DNA from 2 places in the Pseudomonas sp. PDNC002 genome. Region 1 is predicted to be linked to the other one. Evidence: riboswitches for the same ligand, from Rfam matches in the RefSeq annotation. Region 1 holds a riboswitch; the other holds the start of a gene.
What was found. Region 1 has a riboswitch for cobalamin ahead of JVX91_RS09475 (TonB-dependent receptor). Riboswitches for the same ligand answer to the same signal wherever they lie in the genome.
Positions count from the first base shown of each region.

Region 2: it holds a riboswitch for cobalamin, as region 1 does, so the genes downstream of both, cobG (precorrin-3B synthase) here and JVX91_RS09475 (TonB-dependent receptor) in region 1, are expected to answer to the same signal.

Region 1 covers NZ_CP070356.1:2,023,344-2,033,094, forward strand. Annotated here, with positions in the region: gene JVX91_RS09455 (GNAT family N-acetyltransferase) at 158-700, shown strand; gene JVX91_RS09460 (SagB/ThcOx family dehydrogenase) at 697-2,313, shown strand; gene tesB (acyl-CoA thioesterase II) at 2,327-3,196, shown strand; gene JVX91_RS09470 (HAD family hydrolase) at 3,193-3,792, shown strand; gene JVX91_RS09475 (TonB-dependent receptor) at 4,298-6,154, opposite strand; cobalamin riboswitch at 6,257-6,425, opposite strand; gene dxs (1-deoxy-D-xylulose-5-phosphate synthase) at 6,478-8,388, opposite strand; gene JVX91_RS09485 (Ldh family oxidoreductase) at 8,634-9,638, shown strand.
Region 2 covers NZ_CP070356.1:1,878,024-1,887,774, reverse strand. Annotated here, with positions in the region: gene JVX91_RS08790 (glutathione S-transferase) at 1-459, opposite strand, end outside; gene JVX91_RS08785 (cobalt-precorrin-6A reductase) at 598-1,326, opposite strand; gene JVX91_RS08780 (cobalt-precorrin-5B (C(1))-methyltransferase) at 1,323-2,420, opposite strand; gene cbiE (precorrin-6y C5,15-methyltransferase (decarboxylating) subunit CbiE) at 2,423-3,634, opposite strand; cobalamin riboswitch at 3,693-3,933, shown strand; gene cobG (precorrin-3B synthase) at 4,019-5,365, shown strand; gene JVX91_RS08765 (precorrin-8X methylmutase) at 5,358-5,984, shown strand; gene JVX91_RS08760 (precorrin-2 C(20)-methyltransferase) at 5,984-6,724, shown strand; gene cobJ (precorrin-3B C(17)-methyltransferase) at 6,724-8,373, shown strand; gene JVX91_RS08750 (sigma-70 family RNA polymerase sigma factor) at 8,561-9,058, shown strand; gene JVX91_RS08745 (FecR family protein) at 9,055-9,751, shown strand, end outside.

The sequences.
Region 1 (9,751 bases):
TAAGCACGGTCAAGGCAGTGACCGACAGCGAAGGTAGGAGAAAAATACCAGATGATGGCGCTCGATGCTGAATCGATTGCGCCTGGTCTGACGGATTGCCGCCTACAGGTCCGTGGACGGGTATCATGGTCACCTTTGCCGACGCGTGATGCCGACCATGGATATCCCGAGCCTGACTACCGAGCGCCTGCTGCTGCGCCCCTGGCGCACCGAGGACCTCGCGCCCTTCGCCGCGTTGAACGCCGACGCACAGGTGATGCGCCACTTCCCCGCCTGCATGAGCCGCGAGGAGAGCGACCTGCTGGCCGCGCGCATCCTCCAGCATTTCGACGAGCATGGCTTCGGCCAGTGGATAGTCGAGCGCCGCGAGGATGGCGCGTTCATCGGCGTGCTCGGGCTGGCGCGGGTGTCCTTCGAGGCGGCCTTCACCCCGGCGGTGGAGATCGGCTGGCGTTTCAACGTCGCCTATTGGCGCCAGGGCTATGCCTTGGAAGCGGCCCGCGCCGCGCTGGATTTCGCTTTCAAGCAGTTGCAGCTGGAGGAAGTGGTGGCCTTCACCGTGCCGGCCAATCTGCCGTCCCAGGGCTTGATGCAGCGCCTGGGGATGATTCGCGATGAAGCCGGCGACTTCGAACACCCGCGCCTGCCGGAAGGCCACGCCTTGCGCCCCCATGTGCTGTACCGGATTCGCCGCCCATGAAATCCGAAGACGGCGTCCGCGCCTACCACGAACTGAGCAGCCATCGCCCGGAGCGCTTCGCCCCCGGCCCGGGCCAGCTCGACTGGGCGACCCAGCCGGCCGCCTTCCGCCGCTATGCGGGGGCGCGCTGCATCGAGCTGCTGCACCGGCCGCAGGAAGAATCGCCAGGGTATGACGGTGTCTTCGCCGGCCCCATCGGCCAACCGGCGCCGCTGAACCTCGCCAACGTCTCACAGCTGCTTTACGACAGCCTGGCGATCTCGGCGTGGAAGGAAGCCGGTGGCAATCGCTGGGCGCTACGGGTCAACCCCTCCAGCGGCAACCTGCACCCGACGGAAGCCTATTTGCTGCTGCCTGCCGGAGCTGTGGATAACGCTGCGTTGCTGGCGCATTACAGCGCCGATGAACATGTGCTGGAGGTGCGCGCCGAACTGCCCGCGCCGCTGGCCAGCCAACTGAACGATGCCTTGCCTGTTGGCGGCTTCCTGCTGGCGCTGGCCAGCATTCCCTGGCGCGAGGCCTGGAAGTACGGCGAGCGCGCCTATCGCTACTGCAATCACGACCTCGGCCACGCGCTGGCCTGCCTAGGCATCGCTGCGGCGATCCAGGGCTGGGAAGTGCGCTTGCTGCGTGGCATTGCCGAATCACGGCTGGATGCGCTGATCGGTCTCGACCGTGAAGGCTTCAGCGAGCATGAGTTCGCCGACGCACTGCTATGGATCGGCCCGGCGCAGCCGGCCGAATTCCCATTGCCCGACACACTGCTCAAGGGCCTTGCCGAGTTGCCGTTGGACGGCACGCCCAATCGTCTGTCCCGCGACTATCGCCACTGGCCGGAGCTGGAGCGTGCGCACCAGCTGTGCCGCGCGCCCTCGTTGCCCGCCGGCCAATGGAGCGCCGCGAACGCCGATCCAGCTGTGGATAACCCAGGCCTGCCACTGCGCCCGATCCTCCACCGTCGGCGCAGCGCACAGTCCATGGACGGCCGCAGCGGCATTCACGCCGAACTGCTGTATGCCTGGCTGCGCCGCCTGATGCCCGAGCGCTCGCCCGTGCCGTTCGCCTGCACCGGCGAGCCGGCGCGTGTCGACCTGCTGCTGTTCGTCCACCGCGTCCAGGGCCTGGAGCCGGGCCTGTATTGGCTGGGCCGCAGTGGCCGCGAGGCGGGCGGGTTGCGCGAGGACTACCTGTGGCAGCCGGTGGCGGAGAGCGGTGTGCCGCTCTACCGCCTGTTGTCCGGCGATGCGCGTGGGCTGTCGGCGTTCCTGTCCTGTGGGCAGGACATCGCCAGCGACGGTTGCGTCGCCTTCGCCATGCTCGCCGACCTCGACGCCGCGCTGGCACAGGGCGCCTGGACTTATCCGCGCCTGTACTGGGAAGCCGGTCAGATCGGCCAGTTGCTCTACCTGGAAGCCGAAGCGGCGGGCCTGTCGGGCACCGGCATCGGCTGCTATTTCGATCCGGCGCTGGACGAATTGCTCGGCGGTGGTCCGGACTGCCCGGTCAGCCTCTATCATTTCACCATTGGCCGCGCGGTCTGGGATGAACGGCTCTCCAGCCTTCCCGCCTATCCGTCGCCACGCCGACTCCCACTTCAGCAAGTCCGCAATTGAGGAAACAACGCGCATGACCCAGATCCTGGACAACCTGGTGGCTCTGCTGAGCCTGGAACAGATCGAAGAGAACCTGTTCCGCGGCACGAGCCAGGACCTCGGGTTCCGCCAGCTCTACGGCGGGCAGGTACTCGGCCAGGCGCTGTCGGCGGCCAGCCAGACCGTCGACCCGGAGCGCCACGTGCACTCGATGCACGGCTACTTCCTGCGCCCGGGCGATGCCAGCAAGCCGGTCGTCTACCAGGTCGACCGCGTGCGCGACGGCGGCACCTTCAGCACCCGCCGCGTCACCGCGATCCAGAAGGGCCAGCCGATCTTCGCCCTGAGCACCTCGTTCCAGACCGACGAGGAAGGCTTCGAGCACCAGATCACCATGCCCGACGTGGTCGGCCCGGAGAACCTGCCGACCGATCAGGAACTCAAGAAGCGCAGTGCCGCGCAGTTCCCCGAGCGCATCCGCGACAAGCTGCTCTATCCCAAGCCCATCGAAATCCGCCCGGTGACCGAGAACGACCCGTACGACCCGGAGGTCGGCGAGCCGATCAAGTACCTCTGGCTGCGCGCCGACGGCAAGCTGCCGGACGTGCCGGCGCTGCACAAGTACATCCTCGCCTATGCCTCGGACTTCGGTTTCCTCACCACCTCCCTGCTGCCCCACGGCCGCTCGGTGTGGCAGAAGGACATGCAGGTCGCCACCATCGACCATTCCGTGTGGTTCCACCGCGACCTGCGCGCGGACGAGTGGCTGCTCTACGCCATCGATAGCCCCTGGGCCGGCAATGGCCGTGGCTTCGTGCGCGGCAGCATCTTCAATCGTGACGGCCAGCTGGTCGCTTCCTCGACCCAGGAAGGCCTGATCCGCCGCCGCGAGGACTGGGCATGAGGCTTGGGGATATCCGTCATTGGGTGTTCGACATGGACGGCACCCTGACCCTGGCGGTACACGACTTCCCGGCGATCAAGCGCGCGCTGGGGATTCCCCAGGAGCACGACATCCTCACCCACCTGGCCGCGCTGCCGGAGGATGAGGCGGCGGCCAAGCATGCCTGGCTGCTGGAGCACGAGCGCGAGCTGGCGGTGGCTTCCAGGGCCGCGCCGGGCGCGGTGGAGCTGGTGCGTGCGCTGCATGGTGCGGGCTATCGCCTGGGCATCCTCACGCGCAACGCCCATGAGCTGGCGCTGATCACGCTGGCTGCGATTGGCATTGGTGATTGCTTCCTGACTGAAGATGTTCTCGGCCGTGGCGAGGCCGATCCCAAGCCAAGCCCGGACGGCCTGCTGCGCCTGGCGGCGCGCTGGGACGTAGCGCCACAGAAGATGCTGATGGTCGGCGACTACCGCTTCGACCTCAACTGCGCGCGTGCGGCCGGGGCGCACAGTGCGCTGGTGAATCTTGCTGAGAATCCCTGGCCCGAGCTGACCGACTGGCACGCGCAGGATTGCGCGGAGCTGGGGCGGATGGCGGGGGTTCTGGTTTAAGCACGCTGCTGTGCGGGTTCGCGAGCAAGGGCTAGGCGCCCCCCTCGGTCCTACAAGGGGCGGAGTGCTCTGATCGACCCGAGCACGCCGGGTAGCTCTTCGTAGAGCGAGCTTGCTCGCGAACAGCTGCGCTGCATATCGCCCTACGCGTAGGAGCGGACTTCGTCCGCGATTGGTGTCCGGCCACGTCAGGTCATCGCGGGTGAATCCGCTCCTGCGGGTTGGCATCGGCGCGCTGGATTTCCCCTCACCCCAGCCCTCTCCCTCAGGGAGAGGGGGCCGTTTGGCATTTGTGGGAGCTTGTGGCGTCAGCCGGCGAGCGCTGAGGCCTTACCCTTCTCCGACAGTCTCCTCTCCCTCAGGGAGAGGGAGCCGTTTGGCATTTTGGGGAGCTTGGGGAGTCAGCCGGCGAGCGCTGAGGCTCTACCCTGCTCGGACAGTCCCCTCTCCCTCAGGAGCGGGGCGCGTAGCCAGGGTCAGGGTAAGGGCCGCCAGGCTGCTTCTCTTACAGCTCCGGCGTCCAGGTCACCGCCAGCAGCGCGGTGCGGCCCGGTTCGCGGTAGGGGCGGGCTTCGCCCATGAAGTCCATCGGGCTGGTTGGGCGTAGGTAGTCGCCCAGGGTGTAGTCGCGGTCCAGGGCGTTATCCAGCTTCAGGTCGAAGCGAATCTCATTGCTGGCCAGCCAACTGGTGCGCAGGTCGAGCACGCCGTAGCCGGAGAGTTCGCGGGTGTTGGCCGCGTCGTCGTAGCGCTGGCTGACCGCACGCCAGGTGCCGCCGACACCGAAGGCGCCGAACTGGCGATCGAGGTCCAGGTTCAAGGTACGGCGCGCGCGGTACGGCAGGGTGTGGCCGGTGTCGCGGTCGCGCGGGTCGATCAGGCTCAAACCGAGAGCGGCCTGCCAGCCCAGTACGTCGCGGGCAACGCTGGCCTCGAAGCCATTGATGCGCGCCTTGTTGATGTTCTCCGGCTGGTTGCTGGTGCTGTCCCAGGCGATCAGATCGTCGATCTCGGTGCGGTACAGCGAGGCTTCCAGGTGCGTGCCGGAGAAGTCGCCGCGCCATTGCAGCTCATAGGTCTTCGAGGTCTCGGCCTTCAGGTCCGGGTTGCTCGCGCCGGGGTAGTAGAGGTCGCTGAAGGTCGGTGCGCGGAAACCTTCGCCGTAGCTGGCGATCCAGGTCTGGTTGTCGCCGACCGGCAGGCTGAAGGCGGCGTTCCAGCTGTTCTGGCTGCCGTAGGCCTGGTTGTTGTCGTGGCGGATGCCCAGTTCGGTGCCGAAGCTGTCGCCCTTGAAGCTGTGCTGGGCGAAGAAGGCGCGGTTGCTGCGCTGGTCCTCGGCGAAGTCGGTGCTGCCGTCGACCTTGTCTTCGTACCAGTCGGCGCCCAGGGCCAGCTGGTTGGAGTCGTCCAGTTGCAGGCGGTTGATCCAGCTCGCCGAGTGGCGGGTGGTCTCCAGGGTGCCGTTGTTCCAGCTGTCGGCGGCGCCCACGGCCTTGTTGCGGTCGAAGCTGCGGCCCAGCTCCAGGCGGCTGTTCCACATCTTCGTGATCTGACCGTCGAGGTAGGCGCTGTAGCTGCTGACGCGGAATTCGTCCTGCGGCGTACCGGGCTCGAAGTTGTAGGCGTCGTCGTATTCGTTCTTGCCGCGCTGGTCGTTGAGGTTCAGGCCGGCTTTCCAGTCGTCGCTGAAGCGATGGTCCAGGTTCAGGTGCACGGCCTTGTTGCGCTGGGCGTCGTGGTCGCTGTCGGCGCCGACGTTGTCGCTGGTGCGGTCCCAGCCCTGACTCTCATCCAGGCTGCCGCCGAGGTTGTAGCGGGTCTGCTCGTTGCCGCCGGAAAGGCTCAGGCTGCGCTCGAAGGTGCCGTGGCTGCCGGCGGCCAGGCGCACTTCCGGGTGCAGGCCGGCTTCGCCGCGGCGGGTGAAGATCTGGATGACCCCACCAATGGCGTCGGCGCCGTACAGCGCCGAGCGCGGGCCTCGGGTCACTTCGACGCGCTCGATGCTGTCGATGCTCAGGTAGTCCAGGCGGGCGATGCCGCTGCTGGCCGAGGCGATGCGCTGGCCGTCCACCAGCACCAGGGTTTGCGCGGTGCTGGTGCCGCGCACGGAGTACGAGACCACGCCGCCGGAGCTGCCCATCTGCACGCCGGGCACGCGGGCGAGCAGGGCGGGGACACTGCGTACCTGCAGGCGTTCGATGTCGGCGCGGGTGAACACGCTGTTGGCCGAGGTGGCTTCGGCGCGCGGCTGGGCCTGGCGCGCTGAGGTGATCACCTGGTCGGAGAGCGTGTAGATGTCGCCAGCGGCGAAGGCCATGCCGGGGAGCAGGCTGGTGGCCAGGGCGAGTCGGGTCAGTTTCATGGAACGTCCTCAAAAGCGGGCGGATGACTTTCGAGGAGGGCGTGGCAAGGGCGGCAGGCCGCACTTGACGGTGCGGCCCTCCGCAACACCTGTCGGGGCGTGTCGAGGGCGGTCTCCGGGCTGCCGACGTCACATCGCCGCCTTCCCGCGTTCTGCAGTGGCGGATGGCGATGCTGCGCTCCCTGTCGGGGCGCGTCGGTTACCGTTGCGGGGGCAGCGCAGGTCTTTCACCTGCTTCCCGTTACCTCGAACGAAAACGGGCGCACCTTAGTCGGTGCGCCCGTCACTGGCAATACTCCCGAGGAGGGATGCGCCGATCGGTCTCAGCGGTTGCCGAGGGCCTCCAGGCGCGCCTTCACCGAGGCTTCGATGCCCGCAGCGTCAAGACCGCACTCCGCGAGCATCTGTGCGGGCTTGGCGTGCTCGACGTAGTAGTCCGGCAGACCCAGGTGCAGGATTGGCTGCTGGATATTCTCGCGGGCGAGGAATTCGCTGACGGCGGCGCCAGCGCCACCCATCACCGAGTTTTCCTCGATGGTCACCAGCAGCTCGTGGCTGGCGGCCAGCTGGCGCACCAGCTCCTCGTCGAGCGGCTTGACGAAGCGCATGTCGGCGACCGTGGCGTCGAACTGTTCGGCGACTTTCAGCGCTTCGGCCAGTTGCACGCCGAACACCAGGAAGGCGACCTTGCCGGCCTTGCCTTCGCGGCGCACCACGCCCTTGCCGATTTCCACCGGGGCCAGCTCGGCTTCGATGGCGGCGTTCGGGCCGGTGCCGCGCGGGTAGCGCACCGCCGCCGGGCCTTCGAAGTGATGGCCGGTGGTGAGCAGCTTGCGCAGTTCGTTCTCGTCGCTGGGGGTCATCACCAGCATGCCGGGGATGCAGCGCAGGTAGGAGAGGTCGAAGCTGCCGGCGTGGGTCGGGCCGTCTTCGCCCACCAGGCCGGCGCGGTCGATGGCGAACAGCACGTCGAGGTTCTGCACCGCGACGTCGTGGATCAACTGGTCGTAGCCGCGCTGCAGGAAGGTGGAGTAGATCGCCACCACCGGCTTGGCGCCGTCGCAGGCCATGCCGGCCGCCAGGGTCACGGCGTGCTGTTCGGCGATGGCGACGTCGAAGTAGCGGTCCGGGAATTTGTCGGCGAAGGCCACCAGGTCGGAGCCTTCCTTCATCGCCGGGGTAATGCCGACCAGGCGCGGGTCCTGGGCAGCCATGTCGCACAGCCATTGGCCGAACACGCTGGAGTACTTCGGCCCGCCGGCCTTCTTCGGCACGGCGTGGGCGGGGGCGCCTTCGGGCTCCAGCTTGGTGATGGCGTGGTAGCCGATCGGGTCGATCTCGGCCGGGCCGAAGCCCTTGCCCTTCTTGGTCACCACGTGCAGGAACTGCGGGCCCTTGAGGTCACGCATGTTGCGCAGGGTGGCGATCAGGGTCGGCAGGTCGTGGCCATCGATGGGGCCTATGTAGTTCCAGCCCAGCTCCTCGAAGAGCGTGCCGGGGACCAGCATGCCCTTGGCGTATTCCTCGGTGCGGCGGGCGATCTCCCAGGCGCCGGGCAGGCGCGAGAGCACCTTCTTGCTGCCTTCGCGCATGCTGCTGTAGGTGCGGCTGGAGAGGATCTTGGCCAGGTAGTTGGACAGGCCGCCGACGTTGTTGGAGATCGACATGTCGTTGTCGTTGAGGATCACCAGCATGTCGGCCTTCACTTCCGACGCGTGGTTGAGCGCCTCGAAAGCCATACCGGCGGTCAGCGCGCCGTCACCGATCACTGCCACCGACTTGCGGTTGGAGCCCTGCATGCGCGCGGCGATGGCCATCCCTAAGGCGGCGCTGATGGAGGTGCTGGAGTGGCCGACGCCGAAGGTGTCGTACTCGCTCTCCGAGCGGCGCGGGAAGGCGGCCAGGCCGTCCTTCTGGCGCAGGCTGCCCATGCGCTCGCGGCGACCGGTGAGGATCTTGTGCGGGTAGGCCTGGTGGCCGACGTCCCACACCAGGCGGTCGTCCGGGGTGTCGAAGACGTAGTGCAGGGCCACCGTCAGCTCGATCACGCCGAGCCCGGCGCCGAAGTGGCCGCCGGTCTGGCCGACGCTGTACAGGAGGTACTGGCGCAGTTCGTCAGCGAGGGTCAGCAGCTCCGCTTCCCCCAGCCGGCGCAGTTCGACCGGCGTGCTGGCGCGGTCGAGCAGGGGCGTGGCAGGGCGCTCGCGGGGAATCTCGTGGAACGTCGTGGGCATCAGGCTGATCGTTATGAAAGGCAAAGATGCGGAAGTTTACCCGAAGCTCCGGATTGGCCCAAGCAACGTGGGGCCAATCCTTCGGACGACCGGATAGTCGGAAATGGGGCGGCAGGCTGTGCCGAAATCGTCGTCGCTTCCGACGATTGCACGCAAGCGGGCCTTGGCGCGAGGATCCACTGTAGACACGATCACCGACCGGCGGCGGATTGCCGCAGTCTTTTGTAGCAATCGAGGAGGATGGCGTGACCCGACTGAGCCTGGATGAACTGCGCGAACTGTCCGAAGCGATCCTGCGTCGCCACGGTTTCAGCGAGCCCCACGTGCAGGGCGTGACCGAGACCGTGCTGGCCGGCGAGCGCGATGGCTGCACGTCCCACGGTGTTTGGCGCCTGCTGGGCTGCATCCATACGGCGCGCGCCGGCAAGGTCTCGCTGGACGCCGTGCCGGAGCTGTCGGAGCCGGCCCCGGCGCTGGTGCGGGTGGACGCCAAGGGCGGCTTCTCGCAGTGCGCCTTCGATCTCGGCCTGCCGAAGCTGGTCGAAAAGGCACGCAGCCAGGGCATTGCCGCGATGGCGGTCAATCACTGCGTGCACTTTTCGGCGCTGTGGGTGGAGATCGAGCGGATCGTCGCCCACGGCCTCGTGGCCCTGGCCGTCACCCCGGCGCAGGCCTACGTGGCGCCGGCCGGTGGGACGCGGCCATTGTTCGGCACCAACCCCATCGCCTTCGGCTGGCCGCGTGTCGGGCAGAATCCTTATGTCTTCGACTTCGCCACCACGGTCGTGGCGCGCGGTGAAATCCAGCTGCACGAGCGCGAGGGCAAGTCGATTCCGCTGGGTTGGGGTATCGATGCGCAGGGCAATCCCAGCACTGACGCAAGCGCCGTGCTCGACGGCGCCATGCTCACCTTTGGCGGGCACAAGGGCTCGGCGCTGGCGACCATGGTCGAGCTGATCGCCGGGCCGCTGATCGGCGACCTGACCAGTGCCGAGTCCACGGTGTTCGATGCCGGGACGAAATCCTCGCCGTATCACGGCGAACTGCTGATCGCCATCGACCCGGCGCGCTTCCTTGGTGCCGAAGCGCCGCAGCACCTGGCGCGGGCCGAGACGCTGTTCGAGTCCATCGTCGACATGGGCGCGCGCCTGCCGTCTCAGCGGCGTTTCACGGCACGCGAGCGCAGCCTGAAAGAGGGCGTGGCGATCAGCGATTCGCTGTATGCCGATTTGCGCGCGCTGCTGGAATAGTTCGAGATCGGCTTGCCCTTACGCCTGACCAACGCGTAGGGCGAATAACCTGGAGCAGGTTATCCGCCGTAGGTTCGGCGGCGGATAACGCTGGCGCGTTATTCGCCCTGCGA
Region 2 (9,751 bases), 150 kb from region 1:
GACGAAGGCACCGGTGCGTTCCAGCTGCCGGTCCAGCAGGGACATGCAATGGTTCCACTGCGCCTCGCTCAGGGCGATGGCGGATTCGTCGGTATGGCTGGGGCTGTTGCGCACGCGGGCCATGAACACATAGCGCCAGGCATTGTTCAGTTCGGTGGCCTGCCAACCCATCCATTGCTCCACCAGCGCGCGCTCGCGGGGCGAGTCGGGCAGCAGTTCATCGAGCGGATACTGGCTGGCGAGATAGCTGCAGATGGCGTTGGACTCCCAGAGCACGAAGTCGCCGTCGACAAGCACCGGCACCATGGCATTGGGATTGAGTGCGATGAACTCCGCCGAAGCCGTGGAGCGAAAGCCCGAGCCCCAGTCCTCCCGTTCGTACGGCAGGTTCAGTTCGGCGCAGGTCCAGAGCACCTTGCGCACGTTGATCGATGAAGCGCGGCCGAGGATTCGCAGCATGGTGTCACTCCCTGTGAAAGCCGGGGCCCAGCATAGAGGCGCGCCGGCCACCGGAGAAGCTTCATGACGGTTCTGCAGGAGCGAGCCTGCTCGCGAACCATTACGACGCTGTGAACGCTCCTCGAGCGATGCGTTCCCTCATTCCGCCAGCAGGCGTTCCAGAGCCGCCCACAGCGACTCAACGCCGTCGAACTCCCGCTCCACGAGCGGCAACGCCGGCCGCGCCAGGATCAGCACCGGCACGCCACGCTCGCGGGCGACCTGCAGCTTCGGCTCGGTGGCCTGGCTGCCGCTGTTCTTGCTGATCAGCACGTCGGTACCCAACCGCGCGAACAGCTCGCGCTCCCCCTCCAGGGTGAACGGTCCACGCGCGCCGAGCACTTCAGCGCGCTCGTTGCCGGGCAGGCTTTGCAGGCAACGAACGGTCCAGTGCTGGTGCGCGGGAATCTCGCCCAGGTGCTCCAGCGGCTCACGCCCCAGGGTGAACAGCGGACGGCGAAAATCCTTCAGTGCCCTGATCAACCCAGGCCAATCGGCGACCTCGCGCCAATCATCGCCAGCACCCGCCTGCCAGCCGGGCCGCCGCAGCGCCCAGCACGGCACACCGGCCAGCTCCGCAGCATGGGCGGCGTTGGCGCTGATCTGCGCAGCATAGGGATGAGTCGCATCGAGCAGGAGGTCGAAGCCCTGTTCGCGGATGAATCCGGCCAGGCCTTCGGCGCCACCGTAACCACCCACGCGCACTTCGCAGGCTAAGTCGTCCGGCACCTTGCCGAGGCCGGCAAGACTGTAGAGATGCTGCGGTCCCAGCCTTCGCGCGATAGCCAGCGCCTCACCGATTCCGCCCAGCAGCAGGACCCGTTTCATCTCACCTCCAGCGCCTCGCCCACCAGGTTGCCCTGGCGGTCGATGGCGAAGACTTCCAGCGTTACTTCAAGGGGCACGATACGCCGGGCGAAGGCCAGCGCGCGGGCGCACACCGCATCGCCCAGTGCGATGCCCTCCGCGCGGCACAGCGCCAGCGCCTGCTGGCTGGTGTTGGCCTCGCACATGCGCTGCTGCAGGTCTGCCGAGGCGCCAATGTTCGCAGCCCACTCCGCCAGCTGTGGCAGATCGATGCTGGAGTGGCGGCTGTGCAGGTCCATGTGCCCCGCAGCGAGCTTGCTGATCTTGCCGAAGCCGCCGCAGACGCTGAAGCGCTCCACCGGCACCTTGCGCAGGTGCTTGAGCGCGGCGCCGGCGAAGTCGCCCATCTCGATCAGCGCGGTGTCGTCGAAACCGTAGCGCCGGCGCATGGCGTCCTCGCTGGCGTTGCCGGTGCAGGCGGCCAGGTGGCGGAATCCATTGGCGCGGGCGACGTCGATGCCCTGCTGGATCGAGGCGATGTAGGCCGAGCAGGAGAATGGCCGGACGATGCCGGTGGTGCCGAGGATCGACAGCCCGCCGAGGATGCCCAGGCGCGGGTTCATAGTCTTGAGCGCCAGCTCGGCGCCACCCTCGATATTGATCGTGACGTCGAAGCCTCCGACGTAGCCGCACTCGGCGGCCAGCGCGGCGAGATTGTCGCGCATCATCTGCCGCGGTACCGGGTTGATCGCCGGCTCGCCCACCGGCAGCACCAGGCCGGGTTTGGTCACCATGCCGACACCTTCGCCGGCATGGAAACGCACGCCCGGTTCGACACTCAGCGCCACGCGGGCGAAAACCAGCGCACCGTGGGTCACGTCCGGGTCGTCGCCGGCATCCTTCAGCGTGCCGGCTTCGGCGCCGTCAGCGGTAAGCCGGCAGAACTCCAGGCGCAGGGTCGCGCTGCGCTCTTTCGGCAGGGCGATCTGCGCGGCGTCCAGCACTTCACCGGTGAGCAACAGGCGCGCCGCCGCCAGGCTGGTGGCAGTGGCGCAACTGCCGGTGGTGTAGCCGCTGCGCAGCGGGCGCGGCTGCTCCGGGGTTTCTTCGCGCATGCTCACTCGACCAGCGGCTTCCAGGCTTCCAGCAACGTGATCGGCAGCGCCGCTCGCCAGGTGTCGAAGCCACCCAGCGGCTGGGCCTGGGACACGGACAGGCGGATCAGTTCGCCGCCCACGCGCTCGCGCCAGCTCACCAGCGCCGCCTCGCTCTGCAAGGTGACGGCATTGGCTACCAGCCGACCGCCGGGCTTGAGCTGTTCCCAGCAGTGTTCGAATACTCCGGGCACGGTGACGCCACCACCGATGAAGATGGCATCGGGTTGCTCCAGTCCCTGCAACGCTTCCGGCGCGGCCCCGCAGACCAGTTGCAGCGCTGGCACGCCGAGGGCGTCGCTGTTGAAACGGATGTGCTCCTGGCGGCCTTCGTTGGCCTCGATGGCCAGCGTGCGGCAGCTCGGATGCGCGCGCATCCATTCGATGCCGATGGAGCCGCAGCCAGCGCCAACGTCCCAGAGCAGCTCGCCCGGCTTCGGCGCCAGCCGCGCCAGGGTCACGGCGCGCACGTCGCGCTTGGTCAGTTGACCGTCGTGGCGGTAGTCGTCATCACGCAGGCCAATCGTAAGAGGCAGGCGCTGCGCGTCTTCACCGGCGATGCACTGCACCGCCACCAGATTCAGCGCCGCCGCCTGCGCCAAGGCCCAATCGCCAGCCACGCCATCGATGCGCCGTTCGCTATCGCCGCCCAGGTGCTCCAGCACGCTCAGCCGGCTTGTGGCGAAGCCCCGCTCGCACAGCAATGCGGCAATAGCGGCCGGGCTGTCGCCATCATTACTGAGGATCAGCAGCCTGGCGTCCTCGTGGATCTGCGCGTTGAGTGCGGCCAATGGACGCGCCACCAGCGAGATCAGCGTGCAATCCTGCAGTGCCCAGCCCATGCGCGCTGCCGCGAGGGAGGCAGAGGACGGCGCGCTGAGCACAAGCATTTCCTCGGCCGGGATCTGGCGGGCCAGGCTCGCGCCGACGCCAAACCACATCGGATCACCACTGGCCAGCACGCAGGTCGGTTCGCCGCGCCGGCGCAGCACCGGCTCCAGGCTGAACGGGCTCGGCCAGGCCTGCCGGTTGGCGCGCAGGCAATGGGGCAGCAGCTCCAGCTGGCGCGGCGCGCCGATCACTTCGCTGGCAGCGAGCAGGGCTCGGCGCGCGGCCTTGCCGAGGCCGGCATAGCCGTCCTCGCCGATGCCGACGATGGTCAGCCAGGGCGTCATGAAAATTCCTCGGGTTGATCCGACGGGCAGGCTTTTCCTGCCTTCGGGCAAAGCAGGCATAATACCCGCTTCGTCGGTGCTCGTAGGACGCTTCGCCTTTATCGGTGAGGTTTCCAGGAGCCGAAGAGGGAACACGGTTAAGCCGTGGCTGCCCCCGCAACTGTAAGCAGCGAGTCCGCGCAATGCGGCGGTACGGGAACAACATTCCGTGCCGCCGGCCAGGCCACTGGGCAACCGGGAAGGCCGCGCTGGATGAGGACCTGCCAGCCAGGAGACCTGCCGACGAAACCAGTCGCGTGTGCAGACATCGAGCGGGGTGTATCGGTGTCGTGAAGTCCCCTATGGGGATTCGCAGGTCACCGCGACCCAGCCCTGGTGACCTCAGTGCAAGACTCTTCAGCTCTGCCCGTCCGTCCGCATGCCTGCCCCGGCCTGCTGCGCATCGTGGCCTCCCGCGATGGCGGCATCTGCCGCATCAAGCTGCCCTGTGGACAACTCGACGCCCACGCCGCGCGCGCCATTGCCCGGGCCGCCGAGCGCCATGCCGACGGCGTGCTGGAAGCGACCAACCGCGCCAACCTGCAGATCCGCGGCGTCCATGCCGGCGCCGAGAACGCGCTGAGCCGCGAGTTGCTCACTGCCGGCCTCGGCCCGCGTGAATTGGCGTCGGATGATGTGCGCAATCTGCTGGTCAGTCCGGCACTCGGCCTTGATGGCGGGACGACTTTCAATGCCGCTCCGCTGGCCCGCCAACTACTCGACCTGTTGGAAGGCACGACGCGCTTCCACGGCCTGTCGCCCAAGTTCGGCATTCAGTTGGACGCCGGCGAAAACCTGGCGATGCTGGAGCACCCCAACGATCTCTGGCTGTCGGCGATGTCCGATAACGCTGAGCCGCTATTTGCCTTCGGCCTGGCCGGCTGTCCACCACAGAACGAAACGGATCGCCCCGCCCTCGCCGCCGTCACTGCCGAGCAAGTTCCGCTGCTGGTGGAAACCCTGCTGCACCTGTTCCTCGATCTCGTCGGCGATGGCCAGACACGCATGCGCCAGCTCCGCGAGATGCTCGGCGATGAGGCACTCCTGGCGCGCTTGCAGCAACGCCTACCCTTCGCGCTGCAACTCGGCCCGGCTGTGGATAACTGGCGGCGTCCTGCGCCGCAGCCTTTCGGCCATCTTGGCATTCGTCCCCAGCACCAGGCGGAACGCGCCATGGTCGGCGCAGGATTCATCCTCGGACGACTCGATAGCTCCACCCTGTTCGCCCTCGCCGATCTGTCGGAACGCCATAGCGGCGGTCAGCTACGTCTGACGCCCTGGCAAAGTCTGGTCCTTCCCGATGTGGCGTCGATCGACGCCGCCATCGTCCTCGGTGCGCTAGGCAGCCTCGGTCTGGTGATCGACGCTGCGCAGCCGCTGTCGCGCATCGTTGCCTGCAGTGGCTCCAGCGGCTGCGCACGCGGGCTGGCCGACACCAAGGCCGACGCCCTGCGCCTCGCCGAACGCCTGCGTCACGCGCCGCCGGCCGGCGTTCACCTGTGCGGCTGCCCGCGCTCCTGTGCCGCCGCCCACGTCGCCCCCTACACCCTGCTGGCCGTCGCCGACGGCCGCTATGACCTGTTCCGTCGCGCCGATGGCGTGGCCGGCTTCGGCCAGCCGCTGGCGCGCAACCTTTCCCTCGATGCCGCGGGCGACCTGCTCGCCGCACCCGGAGTCCCCACCGATGCTTGATTACATCCGCGACGGCCAGGCGATCTATCGCCAATCCTTCGCCATCATCCGTGCCGAAGCCGACCTCACCGGTATCCCGGCCGACCTGGAGAAACTCGCCGTACGGGTGATCCACGCCTGCGGCATGGTCGACGTAGTGCAGGACCTGCGCTTCTCCGCAGGCGCCGGTGCCATTGGCCGCGCGGCATTGGCCAGCGGTGCGCCGATCCTCTGCGATGCGCGAATGGTCGCCGAGGGCATCACCCGCGCGCGCCTGCCGGCAGACAACAAGGTGATCTGCACGCTCAACGATCCGAACGTCCCGGCGCTCGCCAGAGAGCTGGGCAACACCCGCTCGGCGGTGGCTCTGGAGCACTGGCGCGAGCACCTCGAAGGCGCCGTGGTGGTGATCGGCAACGCGCCGACCGCCCTCTTCTACCTGCTGGAAATGCTCGACGCCGGCGCGCCGAAACCGGCGCTGATCCTCGGCTTCCCGGTGGGCTTCGTCGGCGCGATGGAGTCCAAGGACGCCCTCGCCGCGGACAGCCGTGGCGTGCCCTACGTCATCGTTCGTGGCCGCCGTGGCGGCAGCGCAATGGCAGCGGCGGCGGTGAACGCACTCGCCACGGAGGTGGAGTGATGGCCGGCCGCCTGATCGGCCTGGGCGTCGGCCCGGGCGACCCGGAACTGCTGACCCTCAAGGCGTTGCGCCTGCTGCGCGCGTCCCCGGTGATCGGCTACTTCGTGGCCAAGGCCAAGCACCACGCAGGCCAGGGCGGCAACGCCTTCGCCATCATCGAGGAGCACCTGCTCGATGAGCAGCAACGCCTGCCACTGGTGTACCCGGTGACCACCGAGAAACTGGAGCCGCCGCTGACCTACGAAGGCGTGATCAGCGACTTCTACGACACCGCCGCCGCTCAGGTGGCCGAGCATCTGGACGCCGGCCGTGACGTCGCGGTGATCTGTGAGGGCGACCCGTTCTTCTACGGCTCGTACATGTACCTGCACGACCGCCTTTCAGACCGCTATGACACCGAAGTCGTACCCGGCGTCTGTTCCATGCTCGGCAGCGCAGCGGTGCTCGGCGTGCCGCTGGTGTATCGCAACCAGAGCCTGTCGGTGCTCTCCGGCGTGCTGCCCGAAGAAGAACTCAAGCGCCGCCTGGCCGACGCCGATGCGGCGGTGGTGATGAAGCTGGGGCGCAATTTCGACAAGGTCCGCCGCGTGCTGCGCGAGCTGGATCGCGACAGCGGCGCTCACTACGTCGAGCGTGCGACCATGCGCGAGCAGCGCATCGTTGCGCTGGACGACGTCGACCCGATGGCGTCGCCCTACTTCTCGATGATCGTCATCCCCGGCCAACGGTGGAACGGCTGATGCGCGCCGCGATCGTCATTCTCGGCCAGGGTGCGCTGGCCACTGCTCGGCGCCTGCAGAACGTTTATCCACAGGCGCGCGTGATGGGCCTGAAGGACCGTGTTGAAGGCGCCGACGAGTCTTACACGAACTTCGGCGATACCCTGCGCCAGCTGTATCGCGACGACACGGCGATCATCGCCCTGTGCGCCGCCGGTATCGTCATCCGCACCCTGGCCCCGCTGCTCGCCGAGAAAGGTGCGGAGCCGCCGGTGCTGGCAATCGCCGAAGATGGCAGCGCCGTGGTGCCGCTGCTCGGCGGGCTGGGCGGGGTGAACCGCATGGCCCGTGAGATCGCCACTTCGCTGGACGTGGCGCCAGCCATCACCACCAGCGGCGAGCTGCGTTTTGGCGCCTGCCTGCTGGACCCGCCGGAAGGTTATGCGCTGGCCGATATCGAGCAGGGCAAACGCTTCGTCTCAGACCTGCTGGGCGGCGACACACTGCGCATCGAAGGCGACGCGCCCTGGCTGGAGGCACTGGACCTGCCACTGGCCGACGACGCCGCGCACACCTTGCGCATCGATGCGCGCGCCAATGGCATCGCGCCGAACGAACTGCGCATCCATCCGCGCGTCGTGCTCGCCCATGTCACGCTGGTGGACTCCCAACTGCCTGAGCGCATTCGCCAGGGCCTTGCCCAGGCGGGCCTGGCGGAAGGTGCGCTGGCAGCGGTGATCGCGCCGCGCTGCCGCATGGCCGACCCGGCGCTGGCCACCGTCGCCGCCGAGATGGGTTTACCGTTGCGCTTCATCGACCCGGATGAAACGCTGCCGCCGGAAGTGCTGCATGGCGACTCCTTCCACCTGCACCGCGCCGCCACACCGGCCGAAGCCGAGAGCATCGGCCAGCCGCGCGGACGCCTCAGCGTGATCGGCCTCGGTCCCGGCGCCAGCGACTTCATGATCCCCGCCGTACGCCGCGCGCTGGACGAAGCCCAGGACCTGCTGGGTTATGAGACCTACGTGAAGATGGCCGAGCCGCTGCGCGACGATCAGGTACGCCACCGCACCGACAACCGCGAGGAAATGCAGCGCGCCCGCCACGCCTTCGAACTGGCGGCCAGCGGGCGCCGGGTCGTCGTCATTTCTTCCGGCGACCCCGGCGTATTCGCCATGGCCGCCGCCGTGATGGAAGCACTGCACGAGAGTGAAGACCCGCACTGGCACGGCGTGGAGCTGGAGGTGCTGCCGGGCGTGTCCGCCGCGCTGGCCGCCGCAGCCAAGGCCGGGGCGCCCCTGGGGCACGATTTCTGTCTGATTTCCCTGTCGGACAATCTCAAGCCCTGGGAAACCATCGAGAGACGTCTGGATCATGCCGGCGCCGCCGACCTGGCCATGGCCTTCTACAACCCGATTTCCAAGGCGCGACCGTGGCAACTGGGGCGCGCACTGGAAATCGTCCGCCGCCATCGCGCGCCGGAAACCCTGGTGGTGCTTGGCCGCGATATCGGTCGCCCGGCCGAGGCGCTGCGCGTGGTGACACTCGGCGAGCTGGAGCCGGAGATGGTGGACATGCGCACCCTGGTGATCATCGGCTCGTCGCTGACCCGGCGCTTCCCGCGCGCCGGCGGTGGTGACTGGGTGTACACACCGCGCTGGTATCGCTGAGGAAAGGCACGAGGCCTGTTTGTAGGAGCGAGCTTGCTCGCGGACGGATTTCCCGGCAGCTCCGGTGCTGAGCAGTTCGCGAGCAAGCTCGCTCCTACAGGAAACACCGGAGCCTTAGACATATCTTGCAAATGGCCAGCGCCTTGTTGAAAATGCGATAAATTATCATTTGCAGCTTTGCGCGCCCATGTCCTCCACCTACGACGTCCAGTCGCTCTACAGTGACCACCACGGCTGGCTGCACAACTGGCTACGCAGCCGCCTGGGCAATGCCGCCGATGCGGCCGACCTGGCACAGGACACCTTCGTGCGCGTGCTGCTCAAGCCCGAGCGCGCCGAACTGCGCACCCCGCGTGCCTTCCTGCGCACCGTCGCCCGCGGCCTGGTGATCGACCACTGGCGTCGCGAGGAACTGGAGCGCGCCTACCTCGATTCCATCGCTCACCTGCCGGAAGCCCAGGTGCCGTCCGCCGAGGCGCGACACAACATCCTGCAACTGCTGGAAAACATCGCTCGCCTGCTGGACGGCCTCCAGCCCAAGGTGCGCAGCGCTTTCCTGATGGCACAGTGCGAGGGCATTCCCCACGAGCAGATCGCCGAGGAACTGGGTGTATCGGTGCGTTCGGTCGGACGCTATGTCGCCGAGGCGCTGTTCCATTGCTACCAACTGCGGTACGCCGAGTGACCGGCGCCAGCGCCACGCCCGATCCGCGGGTGGTGAAGCAGGCGATCCAGTGGACCCTGCGCCTGAACGGCAACGCCGGTCCGGAAGTGCTCAGCGCCTGTGAGCACTGGCGCCAGTCGAATCCCGAACATGAAACCGCCTGGCTGCGGGTGCAGGCACTGAACAGCGAGCTCGCCGCCGGCTACCAGGCGGTGCCCGGCGCGCGCGTGGCGCTGGAGACCCTGGAGAATACGAACCAGCGCCTGCAGCGACGTCAGGCGCTCAAGCTGCTGTCCACCTTCGCTGTCGGAGCCTCCGCGCTGTGGCTGACCCGCGACGTCACGCCCTGGCAGCGCTGGATGGCGGACTTCAGTACCGCCATCGGCGAGCGCAAGCGTTTCACCCTGGCCGATGGCAGCGTCCTGCAACTCAACACCGACAGCGCGGTTAACGTGCGCTTCGATGGGAGCCAGCGGCTGCTCCTGCTGGAGCGCGGCGAAATCCTGCTGAGTACAGCGAAAGATGCGGCGCGTCCGCTGCGGGTGAGCAACCGCGACGGTCTGTTCGAGGCGCTGGGTACACGCTTCGTGCTACGTCAGGACCCGCGCTCCACACGATTGAGCGTCGAGGAAGGCTCGGTAGCCATCGCCCCGCGCGTGCGCGGCCAGACCACTGCCATCGCCGAAGCCGGGCAGACCTACGAGATCAACGGCG